DNA from 2 places in the Melaminivora jejuensis genome. Region 1 is predicted to be linked to the other one. Evidence: predicted binding sites of a transcription regulator. Region 1 holds the regulator's gene; the other holds the start of a gene.
The links. The regulator sigma-54, encoded in region 1, starts transcription at its own class of promoters, with help from an activator protein. The targets are predictions, from matches to a motif close to TGGCANGNAANCTGCTTT.

Region 1 (18,217 bases):
GTGTCCAGCGCCTGGCCGATGACCTGCTCCATGCGGGCGCGGGTTTCGGGCTGCTCGCCGTAGCGGATGGCGTCGATCAGCAGGTCTTTGAGCGAAATGTTGTCGAACGCCTCGCCCAGCACGTTGAAGACGCGCCCGCCCAGCGCCTGGTGCTCGACGGCGAGCTTGTCCAGCAGGGTCTTGAAGACCTCACCCTCGCGGGTTTGCGCGGCCACCAGGTTCCACAGGTGACAGACTTCGCGTTGGCCGATGCGGTGGATGCGGCCAAAGCGCTGCTCCATGCGATTGGGGTTCCACGGCAGGTCGTAGTTGACCATCAGGTTGGCGTTTTGCAGGTTGACGCCTTCGCCGGCAGCGTCGGTGGCCACGAGCACCAGCACATCGGGGTCGTTGCGAAAGGCTTCCTGAGTTTTGCGCCGGTCATCGCGATTCGTGCCGCCATGGATGGTGACTACCGCCTCATGGCTGCCCAGGGTGTCGCGGATGCGCAGCAGCAAATAGTTCAGCGTGTCGCGATGCTCGGTGAAGACGATGAGCTTGCGTCGGCGCCCGCCGGTGGTGCGCATTTCGGGCCGGTCTTGCAGCAGGCGCGAGAACTCTTCCCACTTGCGGTCGCTGCGCGACTGCACCACGCTGGCGGCGGCGGCCTCCAGGTCTTGCAGGATCGCGATTTCCGTCTGCAGCTCGGGGATGGTCTCCGACGCCGTGGCCTGATCCACCACCTGGTCGGCGACGGCTTCGTATTCGTCGGCGGACAGCTCGTCCTGCGCATCGTACAAATCCTCGGGCAAGTCCAACCGGCGGCGTACCACGTATTCGCCCAGGTTCTCGCGCAGCACGTCGGCGCGTGCCTGCAACTGCACTTCGTCGAGCCGCGCCTGCAGCTTCTTGCGCCGGCGCGTGAGCGATGTGTAGATGGCCTGCGGGCTGGAGGCCAGGCGGCGCTGCAACTGCGTGAGCGCAAAGCCCACCGTGCCCTTGCGCTTGCCGTCCAGCCGGTCGGCGCGGTTCATCTCGTTGCGCACATAGTCGGTCACCTGGTCGTACAGCAGCACTTCGGCGTCCGACAGCGTGTAGTTGACGGTGTAGGCGCAGCGCTCGGGGAACAGGGGACGACCGTCAAAGCGCAGCAGCTCTTCCTTGACCATGCGACGCATCATGTCGGTGATGTCCACTTTGTGCGCACCCTCGCGGAACTTGCCGTAGAAGCGGTCGCCATCGAGCAGCGACATGAAGAGCTGGAAGTCCTCCTCCTTGCCGTTGTGTGGCGTGGCGGTCATGAGCAGGTAGTGACGCGTCAGGCCGCCCAGAAATTTGCCCAGCTTGAAGCGGCCCGTTTCGTTGACCTTGTTGCCAAAGTAGCTGGCCGACATCTTGTGCGCCTCGTCCACCACGATCAAATCCCACTCGGTCTGCGCCAGCAGGTGTTGATAGTCGTCATTGCGCGAGAGCTGATCGAGCCGGGCGATTAAGCAGTCTTGCTCGGCAAAATAGTTGCGGCTGCGGCACTGTTCTTGCTTTTCGCGGCTGAACAGCTCGAAGTCCAGGCCGAATTTTTCGTGCAGCTCGTCCTGCCACTGCTCGGTCAGCGAGCCGGGGGAGACGATGAGCACGCGCCGGGCATCGGCACGCAACATCATCTCGCGGATCAACAATCCTGCCATGACGGTCTTGCCAGCGCCTGGGTCGTCGGCCAGCACGAAGCGCAGCGGCTGGCGCGGCAGCATGGCTTCGTACACGGCGGAAATCTGGTGCGGCAGCGGCTCGACGTTGGAGGTGTGCACGGCCATCAGCGGGTCGAACAGGTGCGCCAGGCTGATGCGATAGGCTTCCAGCGCCAGCTTGAAGGCGGCGGGGTCGGCGTCGAAGGCCCAGGCCTTGCCGGCAACGGCGAGCACAAGGCGGTATTCGTCCTGGCGAAAGAGGATCTGCTCGTCGAGTTTGCCCTGGCCGTTGCGGTAGGCCACCAGGCGCGCATCGAGGCCGATGGCCTCGACGTTGACGACCTTGACCACCTCGCCCGGCACCAAGCCGGTGAGCTGCGCATCCTTGGTGATTTCTTCGAGTCTGAGCATGGGCGCTGACTGCCTGCTGGTCTGCGGGGAGGGCTGCGGGCGCGTGAGGCCTGGCTCAGGCGGGCGGCATGGGCCGGCGTGCTCTCAGGCGCTCCAGGCTTCGTGACAAAACGATTCAGTCTAGCAGTCAGGCTGCGGCAGGTAGCCGCCGCCCCTGCACGAACACGGCCAGCTCCCCCGGCGCAAACGCCGTCCACTGCTCGTTGCTGGTCAGGGGCGCGGTGGCGATGACGGCCACGCAGTCCTGCGGCGTGGTCAGCGGGGCAAAGTCCACCTGCAAGTCCTCATCGGCCAGCCGTGCTACAGCGAACGGGTGGCGGCGCTCTATCCAGTGCAGGTGTGTGCTGGCGTGCGCCCACAGGGCGTGGCCGTTGGACAGCAGGAAGTTGAAGGTGCCGTGCGGCGCAATGCGCGCGGCCAGGTCGCGCAGCGTCAGCGTCAGCTCCTGCACCGGCGGCAGGCTGGCGTGGCTCTTGGCCAGCTCCTGCATGATCCAGCAGAAGGCGTGTTCGCTGTCCGTGCTGCCCACCGGGCGGAAGTGCCCGTGCAGGCGCGGGCGGAAGTCCTTCAGATCGCCGTTGTGGGCAAAGACCCAGTAGCTGCCCCACAGCTCGCGCACGTAGGGGTGGCAGTTCTCCAGGCTCACGGCTCCTTGAGTGGCCTTGCGGATGTGAGCGATGACGTTGCAGCTCTTGATGGGGTAGCGGCGTATCAGCTCGGCCACGGGCGAGTCGATGGCGCGCTGGTGATCGACGAAGTGGCGCACACCGCGCCCCTCGAAAAAGGCGATGCCCCAGCCGTCGGTGTGATCGGCCGTACCCCCGGCGCGCTGGGCGAAGCCGGTGAAACTGAAGGTCACGTCCGTGGGCGTGTTGGCGTTCATGCCGAGGAGCTGGCACATGGTCGGGCGGGGATCAGGGGGCGGATGAGGGCGGAGGCGGGGCCGGGCCGATCTTATCGGCCACTGGCGCAGCAGCCCCCTGGGCGCAGGCCGGACAGATGCAGGCCCGGCCACGCTGCTCGGGCGCCAGCCGCGCCAGCGCGGCGCGCGACACCGGGGCGCTCATGCACCAGCAGCCTTGCGCCGGCAGGCCGGCGGTGATGGCGCAGGTGTTGGGCTGGCCGCATAAGGGGCAGCAGGTGGCATCGGGTGCGGGCGCAGCAGAGGCAGACATGGCCGGCAGTGTAGAGGGCAGGAAAAACGGCACCCGCAGGTGCCGTCTGTGCCATTTGCATGGATGAAAACTGCCCGCAGCGCCCGTCAGTCAAGCGCTGCAAGCTATGTTTTCAGTAGCTCACCAGGGTATCAACGCTTGGCTTCACCGGATTTCACCTTCAGGCGCCAGGCGTGCAGCAGCGGCTCGGTGTAGCCGCTGGGCTGCTCCACGCCCTTGAAGACCAGATCGCACGCGGCCTGGTAGGCGGCGGACTCGGCAAAGCGCCCGTGCATCCGCTGGTACAGCGGGTCGCCGCCGTTTTGCTGATCCACCTTGGCGGCCATGCGCTCGAAGGTGGCGCGCACCTGGCCCTCGGTCACGATGCCATGCAAGAGCCAGTTGGCCACGTGCTGGCTCGAAATCCGCAGCGTGGCGCGGTCTTCCATCAGGCCCACGTCGTTGATGTCGGGCACCTTGGAGCAGCCCACGCCCTGGTCGATCCAGCGCACCACGTAGCCCAGGATGCCCTGGATGTTGTTGTCCAGCTCCTGCTGCTTTTCCTCGTCCGACCAGTTGGGGTTGCTGGATACGGGCACGGTGAGCAGGCCGGTGAGCAGGTTGTCGCGCTCGGCGTCTGCGTCCACCTTGAGCAGCTCGGCCTGCACGTCGGCCACCTTGACCTGGTGGTAGTGCAGCGCGTGCAGCGTGGCGCCCGTCGGGCTGGGCACCCAGGCGGTGTTGGCGCCGGCCTTGGGATGGGCGATCTTTTGCTCCAACATGGCGCGCATCAGATCCGGCATGGCCCACATGCCCTTGCCGATCTGGGCGCGGCCGGCCAGGCCGCACGACAGGCCGACCAGCACGTTGTTCTTCTCGTAGGCCTGGATCCAGGCGCTGGCCTTCATGTCGCCCTTGCGGATCATGGGGCCGGCCTGCATGGCCGAGTGCATCTCGTCGCCGGTGCGATCCAGAAAGCCCGTGTTGATGAAGGCCACGCGCGCCGGCGCGGCGGCAATGCAGGCCTTGAGGTTGACCGAGGTGCGGCGCTCCTCGTCCATGATGCCCAGCTTCACCGTGTTCTCCGGCAGGCCCAGCGCCTGCTCGACACGGCCGAACAGCTCGTTGGCAAAGGCCACTTCCGCCGGGCCGTGCATCTTGGGCTTGACGATATAGACGCTGCCGGTGCGCGAGTTGCGCAGGCCGCCCGCCCCGTGGCCCTTGAGGTCGTGGATGGCAATGGCTGTGGTGACCATGGCGTCCATGATGCCCTCGGGGATTTCCCGGCCCTCGGCGCCCCACAGGATGGCCGGGTTGGTCATCAGGTGACCGACGTTGCGCAGGAACATCAGCGAGCGGCCATGCAGCTTCAGCGGCTGGCCATTGGCGCCGGTGTATTCACGATCCGCGTTCAGGCCGCGCGTCATCTGCTGGCCGTCCTTCTGGAAGGTCTCGGTCAGCGTGCCCTTCAGGATGCCCAGCCAGTTGCGGTAGCCCAGCGTCTTGTCCTCGGCGTCCACGGCGGCGACCGAATCCTCCAGGTCTAGGATGGTGGACAGCGCCGCCTCGACCACCACGTCGGACACGCCGGCGGCATCGCCCTTGCCGATGGGGGTGTTGCGATCGATGCGGATGTCGATGTGCAGGCCGTTGTTGACCAGCAGCACGGACGACGGGTTGCCCGCATCGCCCTGGTGGCCGACGAACTGCGCGGCGTCCTTCAGGCCCGTGCTGGCGCCGTCCCTGAGGCTGACCACCAGTTTGCCGCCCTCGACCTTGTAGCCGGTCGCATCCTGGTGCGAGCCCTGCGCCAGCGGCGCAGCCTGATCCAGGAAGTTGCGGGCAAAGGCGATGACCTTCTCGCCGCGCTTGGGGTTGTAGCCACGGCCCTTCTCGGCGCCGTCAGCCTCGTCGATCACATCGGTGCCGTACAGCGCGTCGTACAGCGAACCCCAGCGCGCGTTGGCGGCGTTCAGCGCATAGCGGGCGTTCAGGATGGGCACGACCAGCTGCGGGCCGGCCTGCTGCGCCAGTTCCGCATCCACGTTGGCCGTGGTGGCCTGGGCGTCCTTGGGCGGCTCGACCAGGTAGCCGATCTGCGTCAGGAAGCTGCGGTAGGCCGCCATGTCCTTGATGGGGCCGGGGTTGGCCTTGTGCCAGGTGTCCAGCTCCTTTTGCAGCCGATCGCGCTCGGCCAGCAGGGCGGCGTTGCGCGGCGCCAGGTCGGCCACCAGCGCGTCGAACCCTTGCCAGAACGCTTCAGGCGCCACGCCGGTGCCGGGCAGGACGTCGTTGTTGATGAAATCGTGCAGCTCGGTGGCCACCTGCAGGCCGTGGACTTTGGTGCGTGCGGTCATGTCGATCGGATCCCTTGAAACGAAACGGTTGAGACGGTTGGAGGAGAGAAAAGCAGAGGAGGGCGCAGAGGGCGCGAAGCCTTGCGGAGAACTGTATTGCAATAGTTTGGGTTAATAAATAACCGTAAGAAGCTTTAACTAATGACTTTTTTGCAAAAATCAACCACACTGCGCCGCCGCACCAAGCGGGTACACCACCCGTCTGGCCGGCTGAGGATGTGCAAAAATCATAGCTGTCAGCGCTTGTCTGGCAAGGGTTTGAGCCGTATTTCATTCATGAAACGCCGTCAGCTGGCTGTTTTTCTGCCTGTTCATGGACAAACTCAAAGCCTTCGAGTCCTTCGTCTCCGTCGCCACGCGCGGCAGCCTGACGGCGGCGGCGCGCGCCGAAGGGGTGGCCCCGGCCATCATGGGCCGGCGCCTGGACGCGCTGGAGGAGTACCTGGGCGTCAAGCTGCTGGTGCGCACCACGCGGCGCATCACGCTCACGCACGAGGGCAGCGCCTTCCTGGAAGATTGCCAGCGCCTGCTGGCCGACGTGGCCAACGCCGAGGCCAGCGTGTCCGCCGGCGGCGTCAAGGCCACCGGGCACCTGCGCGTCACCGCGCCGGCGGGCTTTGGCCGGCGCCACGTCGCGCCCCTGGTGCCGCGTTTTCGTGACCTGCACCCGGAGGTGACCCTCTCGCTGAACCTGTCCGACCGGGTGGTCGATCTGGCTGGCGAGGGCTACGACTGCGCGGTGCGCGTGGGCGATCTGCCCGACTCGTCCCTGGTCAGCGTGCGCCTGGCTGACAACCGCCGCCTGTGCGTGGCCACGCCCGAATACCTGCGCCGGCGCGGCACGCCGCAGCACCCCGGCGAGCTGGGCCAGCACGACTGCCTGACGCTGTCCAGCGACGCTTCGCAGACGCGCGGCTGGGCCTTTCGCCTGCCGCGCCAGGAGGGCGATGGCAGCGAGGTGGTGCATTTCAAGCCCGGCGGGCCGCTGGACTGCTCGGACGGCCAGGTGCTGCATGACTGGTGCCTGGGCGGCTGGGGCATCGCCTGGCGCAGCACCTGGGAGGTTGAGGCCGAGATCGCCGCTGGCCGCCTGGTGGAGGTGCTGGCGGACTTTGCCGCGCCGCCCAATGGCATCTACGCCGTCTTTCCGCAGAGAAAGCACCTGCCGCTGCGCGTGCGGCTGTGGATCGAGTGGCTCAGGCAACATTACGCGCGCAGCGACTTCTGGTCGCGCGGGCCGGGGTGACCGTGAGGCCGGCTCTGGCCCTTTTCCCCGCTCTGTACACGCCTTTTTTGCCCCTCCAGGATTGCCATGACCATCGAAGCTCTGCTCGCCTACGCCCACATCATGACCTTTCTGATGCTGGCCACCTTCATGACCAGCGAGACGGCGCTGTGCCGCCCGGACTGGGTGAATCCGGCAGTGGTGCGCCGGCTGGTCTGGGTCAATGCCTTGAGCCTGGTGTCGGGCGTGCTGGTGCTGGCCAGCGGGCTGGCGCGCATCGCCTGGGGCGTCAAGGGCAGCAGCTGGTACTGGGCGCAGCCGCTGCTGCACGCCAAGATCACGCTGCTGGTGGTCATGCTGGGGCTGTCGCTGGCGGCGGCGCGGCGCTACCGCGCCTGGCGCAGCGCGCTGGACGCCGGCGGCGCGCTGCCCGATGCGGCAGCACTCAAGGGCACGCGCCGGCTGGTCATGTGGGCGGCGCACATCATGGTGCTGGTGCCGCTGCTGGCCGTGTTCCTGGCGCGCGGCGTGGGCACGCGCTGAACGGCCAGCCATGAAAAACCCCGCAGGCCGGGCGGCGTGCGGGGCTGTGGGGGCAGCCGGATGGCGTCAGGCGGTCGGCTTGTGGGAAAGGCACTCCTTCATGAAGGCCTTGCGTGCATCGCCCTTGAGCTGCTGGGTCTTGGCCTCGGCGTTGCAGGTCTTCATGCGGGTCTGCTGGCCGCCCTTGGCACTCTTGGCACTTTTGTCGGCCTGGACAGCGCCGGTGCCGCGACATTCCTTGATGAAGGCCTTGCGCTCCTCGCCCTTGAGGTTCTTTTCCTTGGCCTGGGCGCGGCAGGTCTCCTTGGTGATCTGGGCCGAGGCCGGGGCCGGGGCCGGGGCCGTGGCTGGGGAGTCGCCTGCTGCCGGGGCGGCAAGCGAGGGCAGGGCCAGGGCGGCAAGCGCCAGGCAGGTGAGCAGATTCTTCAGTGTCATGAAACTGTGCTCCGGTGAAGGGGTGGGCGGGCCGCAGTCGGGCGCTGCAGCCTGGCCAGCATAGCGCCGCCCCCGTGGCAGGGGAACAGGGGGCGCACCCGTAGAATCCCGCCCCATCATGCTGAGTGTCAAACAGGAATTGCTCGCGGCGCTGGCTGGCGAGCTGGAAAAACTGCAACCCGGCGCCGGTGCGCGTGCTGCCTTTGAAAACCCCAAGGTCGCCGCCCACGGCGATCTGGCCTGCACGGCGGCCATGCAGCTGGCCAAGCCGCTGAAGATGAACCCGCGCCAGCTGGGCGAGCAGCTCAAGGCGGCGCTTGCCGCCACGCCGGCCTTCCAGCAGTGGGTGCAGGCCATCGAAATCGCCGGGCCGGGCTTTCTGAACCTGCGCCTGCAGCCGGCCGCCCACCAACAGGTGGTGCGCGAGGTGCTGGCGCAGGGCGCGCGCTACGGCGTCCAGCGCGCGCGCGGCGAAAAAATCATCGTCGAGTTCGTCTCGGCCAACCCCACCGGCCCGCTGCACGTCGGCCATGGCCGCCAGGCGGCCATTGGCGACGCCATCAGTCATCTGCACGCCACGCAGGGCTGGCAAGTCCACCGCGAGTTCTATTACAACGACGCCGGCGTGCAGATCGACACGCTGACCAAAAGCACGCAGCTGCGCGCTGAAGGGCTCAAGCCCGGCGATGCCGGCTGGCCCGAGGCGGCCTACAACGGCGACTACATCCAGGACATCGCCGATGCCTACCTGGCCGGTGCCACGGTGCGCGCCGACGACCGCGAGTTCACCGCCAGCGGCGACGTGCAGGACTACGAAGGCGTGCGCCAGTTCGCCGTGGCCTATCTGCGCAATGAGCAGGACAAGGACTTGCAGGCCTTCGGGCTGAAGTTCGACCAGTACTACCTGGAGTCCAGCCTGTACGAGCGCGGGCACGTCGAGGACACCGTGCGCCGCCTGGTGGCCAGCGGCCACACCTACGAGCAGGACGGCGCGCTGTGGCTCAGGACGACGGATTTTGGCGACGACAAGGATCGCGTCATGCGCAAGTCCGATGGCAGCTACACCTACTTCCTGCCCGACGTGGCCTACCACATCCAGAAATTCCAGCGTGGCTATGGCCGTGCGGTGAATATCCAGGGCACGGATCACCACGGCACCATCGCCCGCGTGCGCGCCGGCCTGCAGGCGGCGGGCGTGGGCATCCCCCAGGGCTACCCGGACTACGTGCTGCACACCATGGTGCGCGTGGTCAAGGGCGGCGAGGAAGTCAAGATCAGCAAGCGCGCGGGCAGCTACGTCACGCTGCGCGACCTGATCGAGTGGACCAGCCGCGACGCCGTGCGCTTCTTCCTGCTGTCGCGCAAGCCCGATACCGAATACACCTTCGATGTCGATCTGGCGGTGGCGCAGAACAACGACAACCCGGTCTATTACGTGCAATACGCCCATGCGCGCATCTGCTCGGTGCTGCGCGGCTGGCGCGAGGATTGGGACATGGCAGCGCTGCAGGGCGTCGATCTGTCGCCCCTGCAAGGCCCGCAGGCCCAGGCGCTGATGCTGCTGCTGGCCAGATACCCCGAGATGCTCACGGCGGCGGCAGCCGGCAATGCGCCGCACGACGTGACCTTCTACCTGCGCGAGCTGGCCGCCAGCTACCACAGCTACTACGACGCAGAGCGCATCCTGGTCGATGACGAGGGCGTGAAGCTGGCCCGTCTGGCGCTGGTCGCTGCCACCGCACAGGTGCTGCACAATGGCCTGGCAGTGCTGGGCGTGTCGGCCCCGGCGCGCATGTAAGCGGCGAACCCCGTCATGAAACACCAGCAACGCGGCGGCACCATTCTTGGCCTGATCCTGGGCGTCATCCTCGGCTTGGGGGCGGCGCTGGCCGTGGCCGTCTATGTCACCAAGGTACCCGTGCCTTTCCTGACCAAGGCCAGCCCGCGCGCCTCCGAGCAGGACGAGGCCGAGCGCAACAAGAACTGGGATCCCAACGCCCCGCTGTACGGCAAGAACCCGGCGCGGCCAGCATCTGGCGACAGCGCTGCCGGGCCGGCGCAGCCACCAGCCCCGGCCACCCCGGCAGCGCCCGCCGAGTCCGCGTCCAGCCAGCCCGTGGCCCCTGCCGTGGTCGGCAACGTCCCCGATACAGCGGCCCCGCCGGCGCGCAGCGCCGACAGCCGCCCGCAGCCGCCACCCACCTCGGCCGATCCGCTGGGCGACCTGGCCCGGGCGCGCGCCAATGCCGCGCCGGCGCCGGCCCCTGCGTCCAGCAGCGATCCGTTCGACTATTTCGTGCAGGCCGGTGCGTTCCGCACCCAGCAGGACGCCGACGCGCAGCGCGCCAAGCTGGCCATGCTGGGCTGGGAAGCGCGCGTGAGCGAGCGCGAGCAAAGCGGGCGCACGGTGTTTCGCGTGCGCATCGGGCCGTTCGGCAAGCGCGACGATGCCGAGGGACTGAAGCAAAAGCTCGATGGCGCCGGTGTCGATTCGGCCCTGGTGCGCGTGCCGCGCTGAGTGCGCCGCGCCAGTCGCAGCGGACGCACGCTGGAACCTTTCGCCCTGCCGGGCAGTCCATCCTCACCTTTGAATCCCCTTGAATCCATCGGAGGCAGCCGCCCATGAATCGCCGTGAGTTTTCCTCGTCCACCGCTTCGGTGCTCGCCCTGTCCGCCCTGGGACTGCCGCTGGTCATGCCCACGACAGCCCAGGCACAGCAGCAGTTCAAGGAGGGCAAGGAATATGTGCGCCTGTCCAAGGCCGCGCCTGTCGAGGCGCCGGCCGACAGGATCGAGGTCATCGAGTTCTTCTGGTACAGCTGCCCGCACTGCAATACCTTCGAGCCCACCTTCGAAGCCTGGAAGAAGAATGCGCCGCAGAACCTGGCCATCCGCCGCGTGCCGGTGGCCTTCAACGCCAGCTTCGTGCCGCAGCAAAAGCTCTACTACGCGCTGGAGGGCATGGGCAAGCTGCCCGAGCTGCACACCAAGGTCTTTCGCGCCGTCCACGTCGAGCGCCTGCCGCTGAACAAGGACGAGCTGATCTACGAATGGATCGCCAAGCAGGGCGTGGATGCCAAGAAGTTCAAGGAGGTCTATACCTCGTTCACCGTGGCCAACCAGATCCGCAAGGCCACCCAGCTGCAGAACGACTACCAGGTCGAGGGCGTGCCCTCCATGGGCGTGGCCGGGCGCTACTACACCGACGGCACCATGGCCGGCAACATGGACAACGTGCTGCGCGTGGTCGAGCACCTGGTCGGCCAGGCGCGGAAAAAGACATGAGCCACCTCGTCTGGACGGCGGATCTGAACACCGGCATTGCCGAGATCGACCGCCAGCACCAGCGCATCGTCGAGTACATCAATGCGCTGTATGACCAGAAGGACAACCCCGATCGCAGTGTCCTGGCAGCCATCATCCACAACGTGGTGGACTACACCGAGTCGCACTTCGCTTTCGAGGAAGCATTGCTGGAGCAGTCGGGCTACGAGTTCCTGGACTTGCACAAGAAAGTCCATGCGCTGTTCATCCGGCGTGTGTCCCTGATCAAGGGCCGCTTCGATGGCGGCGAGGATGTGGCCGGCGAGTTGCACGACATCCTGTCGCGCTGGCTGTTCAGCCACATCCGTGCCGAAGACCACAACTACAAGGAGCGCGTCAAGGGCTATCTGGCCGGACGCGGCGCGGATGCAGCAGCGGCGCAGACCAAGGCCCAGGCCCTGCAGGCCAGCGATTACGAGCGGTTGCTGCCCGAGTTGAATCAGCGGATGCAGAAAAAAGGCTGGCTGGCACGGCTTTTCTCGCGCTGAGCCGGCTCGCAAAGGGCGCGCCGACGTGCATCGCTACAATCCTTGCAAGAAACGTGCCCCATGCAGATCCGCTCCCTTCACCCCTTCGCCCTGTCCTTGCTTGCCGCCGCGCTGCTGGCTGCGGCACCGCTGGCCAACGCCGAGAAGGCCGACCGCAGCAAGCCCATGAACATCGAGGCCGATGCGCTGCGCCACGACGAGCTGCAGCAAGTCACCGTGTTCACCGGCCACGTGGTCATGACCAAGGGCTCCATCGTGCTGCGCGGCGCGCGCCTGGAAGTGCGCCAGGATGCCAATGGCTACCAAAGCGGCGTCATCACGGCAGATGGCAACCAGCGCGCCTTCTTCCGGCAAAAGCGCGACACCGCCCCGGGGGCGCCCGATGAATACGTCGAGGGCGAGGCCGAGCGCATCGAGTACGACGGGCGTGCCGACGTGGTGCGCCTGATCCGCCGGGGCGAGCTGCGCCGCTACCGCGCCGCCGCCCTCAGCGACGAGCTGACCGGCGCGCGCATCGTCTACAACAACGCCACCGACGTGTTCACCGTCGAGGGCGGAGCGCCGACCGGCAAGGGCAGCAGCGGCGGCACACCGGGCGGGCGCGTGCGCGCCGTGCTGGCGCCGCGCGAGACGGCGCCGGCCAGCCCCGCCCCGGCACCCGCCGCCACACCCGCCCTGCGCCCCAGCCCCGAGCTGGGCGCCGGCAAGCCGTGAGCATGGCGCAGCCGGCGGCAGCGCCCCCGGTCGGCAGTGGCGCCGACGCGGCCAGTTGCCTGCAGGCCCACCACCTGCGCAAGAGCTACGGCGGCCGGCAGGTGGTCAAGGATGTGTCGCTGTCCGTGCAAAAGGGCGAGGTGGTCGGCCTGCTCGGCCCCAATGGCGCCGGCAAGACCACGTCGTTCTACATGATCGTCGGCCTGGTGCGCTGCGATGGCGGCCAGATCGGCATCGACGGCCACGACGTGACCGACATGCCCATCCACCGGCGCTCGCGCCTGGGCCTGTCGTATCTGCCGCAGGAAGCGTCCATCTTCCGCAAGCTCAGCGTGCAGGACAACGTGCGCGCCGTGCTGGAGCTGCAAAAGGACGAGCAGGGCCGGCCCCTGCCACGCGCCGAGATCGAGCAGCGCCTGACCAGCCTGCTGCAGGAGCTGCGCGTGGAGCACCTGCGCGAGTCGCCCGCGCCGGCCCTGTCGGGCGGCGAGCGCCGGCGCGTGGAGATTGCCCGGGCGCTGGCCACCCAGCCGCGCTTCATCCTGCTGGACGAGCCCTTTGCCGGTATCGACCCGATCGCTGTGATCGAGATCCAGCGCATCATCGGTTTTCTGAAGGCGCGCGGCATCGGCGTGCTCATCACCGATCACAACGTGCGCGAGACGCTGGGCATCTGCGACCACGCCTTCATCATCAGCGAGGGCAGCGTGCTGGCACGCGGCACACCCTCCGAGATCGTGGACAACGCCGAAGTGCGCCGGGTATACCTGGGCGAGCACTTTCGCATGTGAGCATGACCTTGCGCCACGCCATGACTGCTGTGCGCCTTGCCCTGCTGCCGATCGTGCCGCTCGCGCCCTGCGGCGGCCTTGCGCGATGAGCCGCCCGGCGCTGTCGCTGCGCGTCTCCCAGCAACTGGCGCTCACGCCGCAGCTGCAGCAGTCCATCCGGCTGCTGCAGCTGTCCACCCTGGAGCTGGCGCAGGAGGTCGAGCAGATGCTGGCCGACAACCCCTTCCTGGAGCACGACGACGAGGCCGAGGCGACTGCCCCGCCCGGGCCAGTTGCCGAGCCCCTGGCTGCGTCCCAGCACGGCAGCGCCGAGGATGGCGCCGACGCCGCCGATGCGCCAAGCACGCCCGAGACCGCCGAGCTGCCCGATGCCCCCGAGCGCCTGGAGTGGGAGGGCGAGGGCGCCGGCGAGAGTGACTGGGGCTTGGACGGCCCGGGCCGCAGCGGCGCCAGCGATGCCGAAGGCGAGTTCGACGCCCTGGAGTTGGCCAGCAGCCACGAATCCCTGGCCGAGCACCTGAGCCGCCAGGCGCTGGCGCTGCACCTGTCGCCCGAGGACGCGGCGGCGCTGGCGCTGCTGATCGGCTCGCTCGATGACGACGGCTATCTGCCGGACTCGCTGCCCGAGCTGGCCGACAGCCTGCTGGCGGGCGACCCCGACCCCGAGCGGCGCGAGGACGTGCTGCACCGCCTGACCGTTGCCCTGGGCTTGCTGCAGAGCCTGGAGCCCGCCGGCGTGGGCGCACGCGACCTGGCCGAGTGCCTGACGCTGCAACTGCGCGAGCGCGAGCGCGAGGGCAGCGCCGAGCCGGCACTGGTGCGCGTGGCCCTGGCCGTGTGCCGCCAGCCGCTGGAGTGGCTGGCGCGGCGCGACGTGCGCCGCCTGGCGCATACCTGCGCGGCCAGCGACGAGCAGACGCGCACCGCCATCGCCCTGATCGCCACCCTGGAGCCGCACCCGGGCCGGCGCTTTGCCGACGTGCGCCGCCTGGTGGTCGTGCCCGACGTGATCGTGCGGCGCAGCGGCAGTGGCACGCAGCAGCGCTTTGCCGTGCAGCTCAACCCCGAGGTCATGCCGCGCCTGCGCGTACACGAGCTGTATGCCGGCGCGCTGCGTGGCCACCGGGGCAGCGAGGGCCATGCCCAGCTGCAGGCGCGGCTGCAGGAGGCGCGCTGGTTCATCAAGAACGTGCAGCAGCGCTTTGACACCATCCTGCGCGTGTCCGACGCCATCGTGCAGCGGCAGAAGAATTTCTTCGTGCATGGCGAGCTGGCCATGCGCCCGCTGGTGCTGCGCGACATCGCCGAAGAGCTGGGCCTGCACGAGTCCACCATCTCGCGCGTGACCACCGCCAAGTACATGGCCACGCCGCAGGGCACCTACGAGCTGAAGTATTTCTTCGGCTCCGGCCTGGGCACGGAGACCGGCGGCAACGCATCGAGCACGGCGGTGCGGGCGCTGATCCGCCAGTTCGTTGCCGCCGAAGACCCGGCCAAGCCCCTGTCGGACAGCAAGATCGCCGATTTGCTCAAGGAGCAGGGCATCGAGTGCGCCCGCCGCACGGTGGCCAAATACCGCGAGGCGCTGAAGATCCCGACAGCCAGCCTGCGCAAGACTCTTTGAACTTTTTTTTCCATGGCCCGCATCGTCTTTGACATCCCCGCGCACTTCGGCTTTGCCACCGAGGTGCAGGTCTATATCAGCCACGTCAACCAGGGCGGGCATCTGGACAACGCCCAGCTGCTCAGCCTGGTGTCGGAGGCGCGCGTGCGCTTTTTCCACGCCCTGGGCTGGCGCGAAGGCCACGTCGGCGGCGCCGCCATCGTGGTCGGCGACATGCTGGCGCAGTACAAGTCCGAGGCCTTCCACGGCGAGACGCTGCGGGTGCAGATGACGCCCGCAGAGTTCAACCGCTACGGCTTCGACCTGGTGTTTTGCATGACCGAAACCGTCAGCGGACGCGAGGTCGCCCGGGGCAAGACCGGCATCGTCTTCATCGACCGCGAGTCGCGCCGGGTCACGCCAATTGCGGCAGACGTGCTGGCGCGGCTGCAGCAATGCTCCCAGCCACAGGTGCCGACCGACCCGCCTCCTGCGGCAGCCTGAACTGGCCGACCACCTGCGTCAGCTCCTGCGCCTGCTGGCGCAGGGACTGGGCGGCGGCGCTGGCCTGCTCGACCAGGGCGGCGTTTTGCTGAGTCGCCTGATCCATCTGCGTGACGGCGCTGCCGACCTCGGCAATGCCCCGGCTTTGCTCCTGGCTGGCGCTGCTGATTTCGGTGACGATGGTGCTGACGCGGGCGATGCTTTGCTCGACCTCCTGCATGGTCTGGCCGGCGTTGTGCACCAGGCGGCTGCCGGCGTCCACCTGCTGCACTGAGGCATCGATCAGGCCCTTGATCTCCCGGGCAGCGGTGGCGGCGCGCTGCGCCAGCGTGCGCACCTCGCCGGCCACCACGGCAAAGCCCCGGCCCTGCTCGCCGGCGCGCGCGGCCTCCACGGCCGCGTTGAGCGCCAGGATGTTGGTCTGGAAGGCAATGCCGTCGATGACCTGGATGATGTCCACGATGCGCCGCGAGGCGCTCTCGATGCCCTCCATGGTCTGCACCACCTGGCGCACCACGCCTGCGCCCTCGCCGGCGACCTGCGAGGCGCTGCCGGCCAGCTCGTGCGCCTGGCGCGCATGGGCGGCGTTCTGTTGCACCGTGGCCGTGAGCTGCTCCATGGCAGCGGCAGTCTCCTGCAGCGAGCCGGCCTGGGCCTCGGTGCGGCCCGACAAGTCCTGGTTGCCGCTGGCGATCTCGCTGGCCGCCACCTGCACCGAGTCCGCCGCCAGGCGGATGCGCAGCAGCACCTGGGCGATCTTGTCGGCAAAGGCATTGAAGGCCTGGCCGATCTGCGCCAGCTCGGGCGGGCCGTCGGTTGCCATGCGCCGCGTCAGGTCGCCCTCGCCCGAGGCGATGTCGCGCAGCGCATCGCGCACGGCCAGCAGGGGGCGCAGCTGCTGGCTGACCATGGCGACCATCAGCAGCGCCGACAGCAGCACCACCACCACCGTGGTGCCGGCGGCGATCTGCCCCAGCCGGGCAAGGGCCGACAGGGCCTGGGCCTGATCCGCCGCCACGGCCAGCACCCAGGGCGTGCCCTGCACCTGGGCGGCGTAGAGCAGCTGCGTGCGCCCGTCCAGCTCCAGCAGGGCGTGGCCGCCGCCCGCAGCCAGGCGCTGCAGGCCCTCCAGGCTCAGCGATGCCTCCATGTCCTTGAGCGGCTTGCTGGTCAGCGCAGCCTCGGGGTGCGCCAGGATGCTGCCGTTGCCGCCATCGACCAGGAAGGCAAAACTCTTGTCCGTGGCGCGGATGGCGCCGACCTTGCGCACCACCGAGCCGAGCTGGATGTCCGAGCCGACCACGGCCACGGCCTGGCCGTTTTCCAGCACCGGCTCGACCAGGCTCACGGTGAGCTGCCCGCTGGCCGAATCCGGATAGACCGGCGTCAGCACCGGGCCGCCAGCGGCCACAGCCTGCCGGTACCAGCCGCGCGCCGTGCCGTCGTAGCCCTCGGGGCGGGGCTTGGTGAAGGCATGGCTCTTGTCGGCGCGCACGAAATAGGCCAGATCCAGCCCGGACGCCTCGGCGGCGCGCAGCAGCGGCTGTGGATCCTCCAGCGCCAGCGCCAGCTTCAGCGAGCCGGTGATGCGCTGGCGATCCTGCACCCATTGGCTCAGCTCGGCGGCGTGCTGGCGCGTCAGGCCGCCGATGCGCTCGTCCAGGTTGTCCAGCAAATTGGCGCGCACCACGATGAAGGCGACAGCCGACAGAATGCACAGGGACAGCACGGCAATCGCGGTGCTGGCGCCGATCAGCCGGGCGCGCAGGCTCAAATGTTGAAACATGGTTTTTCTCCTCCTCGGATACCCATTGTCAGACATGGCTGACAGAGGATGAAGAAAATGCTGCGTTGCAGCATGTCCCCTGATGCTGCCCGGCATCCTTGCCCTACGGAATCTGTCTCATGAACTCACTGCAGTTGTTTCTCCCCTGCGCCGCCGGCGTGGAAGGCCTGCTGGCCGACGAAGTCCACGCCCTCACGGGCCTGGCCGGCCATGACCTGCTGACTGGGCGCGGCGGCGTGCTGGCGCGCGCTTCCTGGCGCCAGGCGCTGGAGCTGAACCTGCACAGCCGGCTGGCCCAGCGCGTGCTGGTGCAACTGGCCAGCCGGCCCTATCGCAGCGAGGACGACCTGTACGCGCTGGCGGCAGACGTGGCCTGGGAGATCTGGTTCACGCCGCGCCAGAGCTTCAAGATCGAAGTCACGGCGCAGCACAGCCCGCTCAAGAGCCTCAATTTCGCCGCGCTGCGCGTCAAGGATGCCGTGGCCGACCGCTTTCGCGCCAAGGCCGGCGTGCGCCCCGATGTGCAGACGCGCTGGCCCGACGTGCGCCTCCACCTGCACCTGACGGCAGGCGAGGCGCAGCTGTATATCGACACCTCGGGCGAGTCGCTGTTCAAGCGCGGCTGGCGCAATGCCGCCGATGGCGGCCTCAAGGGCGATGCGCCGCTCAAGGAGACGCTGGCCGCCGCCATGATTGCCGCCAGCGGCTGGCAGCCACACGGCGGCGCCCCGCTGCCGCTGTACGACCCCTGCTGCGGCAGCGGCACGGTAGCCATCGAAGCGGCGCAGATCGCCTGCCGCATGGCGCCGGGGCTGCACCGACGCTTTGGCTTCGAAAAGCTCCTGCCGTTTCAGGCGCATGTCTGGTCTGCTATCAAAGAAGAAGCTGTCAGCGCAGTCGTGGAGCCGGTTGCGCCGGTATTTGGCAGCGATATTGCGCACCGCATGGTGGACTTTGCCCAGCGCAATGCCGAGCGCGCCGGCGTGGCGCACGCCGTGCAGCTGCGCGGCGGCGACGCGCTGCAGCGTATGCCGCCGACGCCGCAGCCGGGCCTGCTGCTACTCAACCCGCCCTATGGCGAACGCATCGCCGCTGCCGGCAGCGCCGGGCGCAACGCCGCCGAGCGCGCCCAGGCCCGCCAGGGCGGCCACGGCCCGGGCCGCGAGAGCGCGCAGGTCGAGGACGGCGGCGATTTCTTCGCCCAGTTGGCGGCGCACT
Region 2 (4,115 bases), 580 kb from region 1:
CGCCTACCAGGACTACACCGCCCGCGCCAAGATCTCTGAAATCATCATCGCCGCCAGCTCGCCCAAGAGCCTGATCAGCGAGGCCTTCCAAGCCGACAGTCTGGCCGGCGTGGCCGCTGCTGCGACCGAGTACAACGCCCGCGCTCAGACTGAGAAGCAGTCGAAGATTGTGGACAACATCCAGATCGACGGCGCCAACGGCGTGATCACCGTGACCAGCGTGACTGGCGGCGGCTTGCCCAGCGATGCCCAGACCACAACGCTGACCTGGACGCCCAACGTGCAGGGCGCTCTCCTGGCTGCCGGGGTTTCGGGCGCCATCGACTGGGCTTGCGCCTCGACCACCAACACCACCGCCACTGCACGCGGCCTGGTAGTGGGTACACCGGGCACCATGCCCGCCAAGTACGCACCTTCCGAGTGCCGCTGATGCCTGACAGGCGGGTGCGGCCAGCCAGCCGACCTGCCTGATCCAGATCACCCGAGAGGGCGCCCGCAAGGCGCCCTTTTTTCTTTCCCCGCTGCCGCCGGAGTCCCCCCGGCCCCACCCCATGCAAGCTGCCCCCGTCACCCGCGTGCGCCATGCGCTGCGGTATGCGCTGCGCCATCTGCTGATTTCCGCTGCCGTGGCCGTGGCCGCCGCCGTCCTGGTCTTTCGCCTGCTGTACCCGCCGCCGTGGCACCTCCTGTTCGGGGTGGGCAGCATGTTCTTCCTGCTGCTGGCGGTGGATGTGGTCTGCGGCCCGCTGCTGACGCTGATCGTGGCCAACCCGAAAAAGTCCCGCCGCGAGCGCTGGCTGGATTTTTCCCTGGTCGGCCTGGTGCAACTGGCGGCGCTGCTGTATGGCCTGCACAGCGTCTGGGTGGCGCGCCCGGCGGTGCTGGCCTTCGAGTCCGACCGGCTGATGGCCATCAGCGCCACCGAAGTGCAAATCGATGCGCTGGCCCAGGCCCCGCAAGGCCTGCGCCGCCTGCCCTGGTGGGGCCTGCAGCAGGTAGGCACGCGCAAGGCCGCCAGCAACGACGAGTTCTTCCAGAGCATGAAGCTGGGCCTGAGCGGCATCTCCCCGGCCATGCGCCCGGACTGGTGGACGCCCTGGGACAGCGCCCTGCCCGCGATGCGCGCGCGCGCCCGACCGGTGGGCGAGCTGCTAGAGCGCCGCCCGCAGGACGCCGCCACACTGCACGAGGCCATCGCCGCCACGGGCCTGACCGCCGGGCAACTGCGCTACCTGCCGCTGACCACGCGCAAGGTCAAGGAGTGGACTGCCCTGCTGGATGCCGACATGCGGATCGTCGGCTATGCGCCGATCGATGCTTTTTGAGGCGCCTGGCCCCTTGCCGCCTTTGAATTTCGATTCTTGCTGCCCTTGCCATGCCGAGGTGAAAAGAATTGGCACATTTGTTGCTGATTAAGGTCTATCCCTTCATCCTCATGACCATAAAGAGGTGCCTTCCATGAGAAACACCCTGCAGGCCGGCTTCACCCTGATCGAGCTGATGATCGTGGTAGCCATTATTGGCATCCTGGCAGCCACGGCTCTGCCTGCCTATCAGGACTACACGGCCCGCGCCAAGATGGCGGAAATCCTGGTGGCCGGCAATGCCGGCAAGGAGCTGGTGTCCGAGGGCTTCCAGTCCGGGGGCTATACCGGCGTGGGCCTGGCGGCCACCGAGTACAACGCCCGCCCGATTGCCCAGAAGCAGTCCAAGTTCGTCGCCAACATCCAGATCGACACGACCACGGGCGTGGTCACCGTGACCAGCGCCGGCGCGGCCTCCGGCCTGCCTACGGATGCACAAAGCAAGACGCTGCTCCTCACCCCCAACGTGCAGGGCGCGGCGCTGAGCGCCACCTCCGTCGGCGCCATCGACTGGGCCTGCGCCTCGACCAGCAACACGACTGCCGGCAACCGCAGTCTGGTTTCGGGCACGGGCACCCTGCCCAGCAAGTACGTCCCCAGCGAGTGCCGCTGAGACCGGCCCTGACCACCGGCCCTGACAACCCAAACCAGGCGCGGGTTTGACATAAGTAGGCGGCAGAATATTTTTCAAAATTGATAGCTGACAGCGCTTTCCTGGCAATGGTTTGAGGTCAATTTATTGCTTGAAACCCGCCTTTTTCAAGCGCCCATCAGCCGCCGCACGGCCTTTTGCCTGCTGCCGGGCCAAATTTTGGCCGTCTGCCTGCTTTTTTACAGGTGTTTTCGGCCTGAAACCCTTGTGTAGCAAGCGCTGACAGCTATCAAAACAAGAGTTGCTTGACGCTGTTTTTACCTTCCTCCCATGCCCGGCACGACGCCTCCTACAAGCTGCTGTTTTCCGCACCCGAGCTGGTGCGCGACCTGATCCTGGGCTTCGTGCCCGACGAGTGGCTGCACAGCCTGGACTACTCACAACCTGGCGGCGGCCATGATGCGGCTGCAAAGGCCACAAAGCCAGGGCGAGGTGCTGGAGCTGATCGAGCAGCTCCAGGACTGGCTGGCCGGCAATCCGGAGCTGACGCGCATTTTTGCCATCTGGATTCGCGCCGTGCTGCTGCGCCAGAGCAAGAACCGCCTGGCCCTGCCCAAGGTGCAGGATTTGAAGGAGTCGAAGATGACACTGGCCGTGCGTTTTGAGGAATGGGCGCAGCAATACCGGCAGGAGGGCCGGCAGGAAGGGCGGCTCGAAGGCCGCATGGAAGGCGAATCGCGCCTGCTGCAGCGCCTGCTGGTCGCCCGCTTCGGCCCGCTGTCGCAGCAGACGCTGGCGGCGCTGGGCAGCCCCGACTCCGAGCAGCTGGAGGCATGGACGGATCGGCTGCTGGATGCGCGCACGCTGGCCGAGGTGTTCGACGGGCCACCCAACGCAGGGCACACGCCCTGAGGTCTGTGCGCTGGCTCCCTCAGCCCAGGCAGGCGGCCAGGCCGGGGATGGACAAGAATGCCTGCCTTCCGACCGCAACGAAAGGCAAACCATGAGTCAGCGTCTGAACTATGCACAAGCCTCCCCGCGCGGCTTTGCCGCCATGCTGGGGCTGGAGCAGCACGCACGCACGAGCGGGCTGGAGCCGAGCCTGCTGGAGCTGGTCAAGACGCGCGTCTCGCAGCTCAACGGCTGCGCCTATTGCCTGGACATGCACACCAAGGATGCCCGCGCCGCCGGCGAGAGCGAACAGCGCCTGTACCTGCTGTCCGCCTGGCGCGAGGCGCCCTGCTACACGCCGCGCGAGCGCGCCGCGCTGGCCTGGGCCGAGGCGGTCACGCTGCTGAAGAACCACGAGGTGGACGACGCCGCCTGGCAGCAGGCCCGCGCCGAGTTCGACGAGCGCCAGCTGGTCGATCTGACGCTGGCCATCGTGGCCATCAATGGCTGGAACCGGCTGTCGGTGGCGTTTCGCACCGAGGCCGGAAACTACCAGCCGGGATCGAAATAAGGGACGCCCGCCTATCCGCCCCGCCCGGCGCAGCCAGCAGCTCGGGCAGGTCGGCATAGATGTCGCGCAAGGTGGGCTGCACGTCCAGGCACGACAGCGCTAGCGCGCCATCCGGACTTTCAAAGCGCAGGTGCTGCCAGCGCCCATCCTCGCCGCGCCGGTACAGATCGGCCTGCACCCGATCCTGGCGCAGCAGCAGGTATTCGCGCAGGTCGGGCAGCAGGCGGTAGGCCAGGAGTTTTTCGCGCGTGTCGGTCTGCTCGGTGCTGGGCGAGAGGACTTCGACCAGCAGGCAGGGGTTGCGCACGTACAGCGCAGCCCGGTCGGCCGGGTCGCAGGCGAGCACCAGGTCGGGGTAGTAAAACCAGTCATCCCCCTCGTGCTCGACGCGCACCTTCATGTCGGCCACGAAGAGCTGGCAACCCTTGCGCCGGGCGTGGGGCAGCAGCAGCGCGTAGAGCGAGCCGGCGACCAGGCCATGCGAGCGGCTGGCCCCGCCCATGGCGACGACTTGGCCAGCCAGATATTCATGGCGCATGTCGGTGCGCTGCTCGCCGTCCAGGTATTCCTGCACGCTGATGGAGCCCCGGATCTGGGCGTTGGCATTCATGGCTGTGCTCCTTTGCTGTCTCTAGGGGGTGGTGGCGTTCAAGGGCTTTTCAACCGCAGTGGGCGCGCCGGTCATGGCGAAGGCCGA

Region 2: the regulator sigma-54 is predicted to act here: its motif matches at 1,395-1,412, upstream of IDM45_RS15145 (pilin).

The regions. Positions count from the first base shown of each region.
Region 1 is NZ_JACWIJ010000002.1:2,636,717-2,654,933, reverse strand. Features, by position in the region: gene IDM45_RS12495 (helicase-related protein) at 1-2,075, opposite strand, end outside; gene IDM45_RS12490 (class II glutamine amidotransferase) at 2,203-2,976, opposite strand; gene IDM45_RS12485 (cysteine-rich CWC family protein) at 2,990-3,250, opposite strand; gene IDM45_RS12480 (malate synthase G) at 3,382-5,586, opposite strand; gene IDM45_RS12475 (LysR family transcriptional regulator) at 5,900-6,832, shown strand; gene IDM45_RS12470 (DUF2214 family protein) at 6,899-7,354, shown strand; gene IDM45_RS12465 (PsiF family protein) at 7,421-7,789, opposite strand; gene argS (arginine--tRNA ligase) at 7,908-9,587, shown strand; gene IDM45_RS12455 (SPOR domain-containing protein) at 9,603-10,307, shown strand; gene IDM45_RS12450 (thiol:disulfide interchange protein DsbA/DsbL) at 10,412-11,074, shown strand; gene IDM45_RS12445 (bacteriohemerythrin) at 11,071-11,601, shown strand; gene lptA (lipopolysaccharide transport periplasmic protein LptA) at 11,662-12,315, shown strand; gene lptB (LPS export ABC transporter ATP-binding protein) at 12,318-13,106, shown strand; gene IDM45_RS12430 (RNA polymerase factor sigma-54) at 13,192-14,730, shown strand; gene IDM45_RS12425 (acyl-CoA thioesterase) at 14,743-15,213, shown strand; gene IDM45_RS12420 (methyl-accepting chemotaxis protein) at 15,125-16,999, opposite strand; gene IDM45_RS12415 (THUMP domain-containing class I SAM-dependent RNA methyltransferase) at 17,119-18,217, shown strand, end outside.
Region 2 is NZ_JACWIJ010000002.1:3,228,516-3,232,630, reverse strand. Features, by position in the region: gene IDM45_RS15155 (pilin) at 1-430, shown strand, start outside; gene IDM45_RS15150 (hypothetical protein) at 552-1,325, shown strand; gene IDM45_RS15145 (pilin) at 1,459-1,977, shown strand; gene IDM45_RS15140 (DUF4351 domain-containing protein) at 2,413-2,868, shown strand; gene IDM45_RS15135 (carboxymuconolactone decarboxylase family protein) at 2,960-3,418, shown strand; gene IDM45_RS15130 (Uma2 family endonuclease) at 3,348-4,028, opposite strand.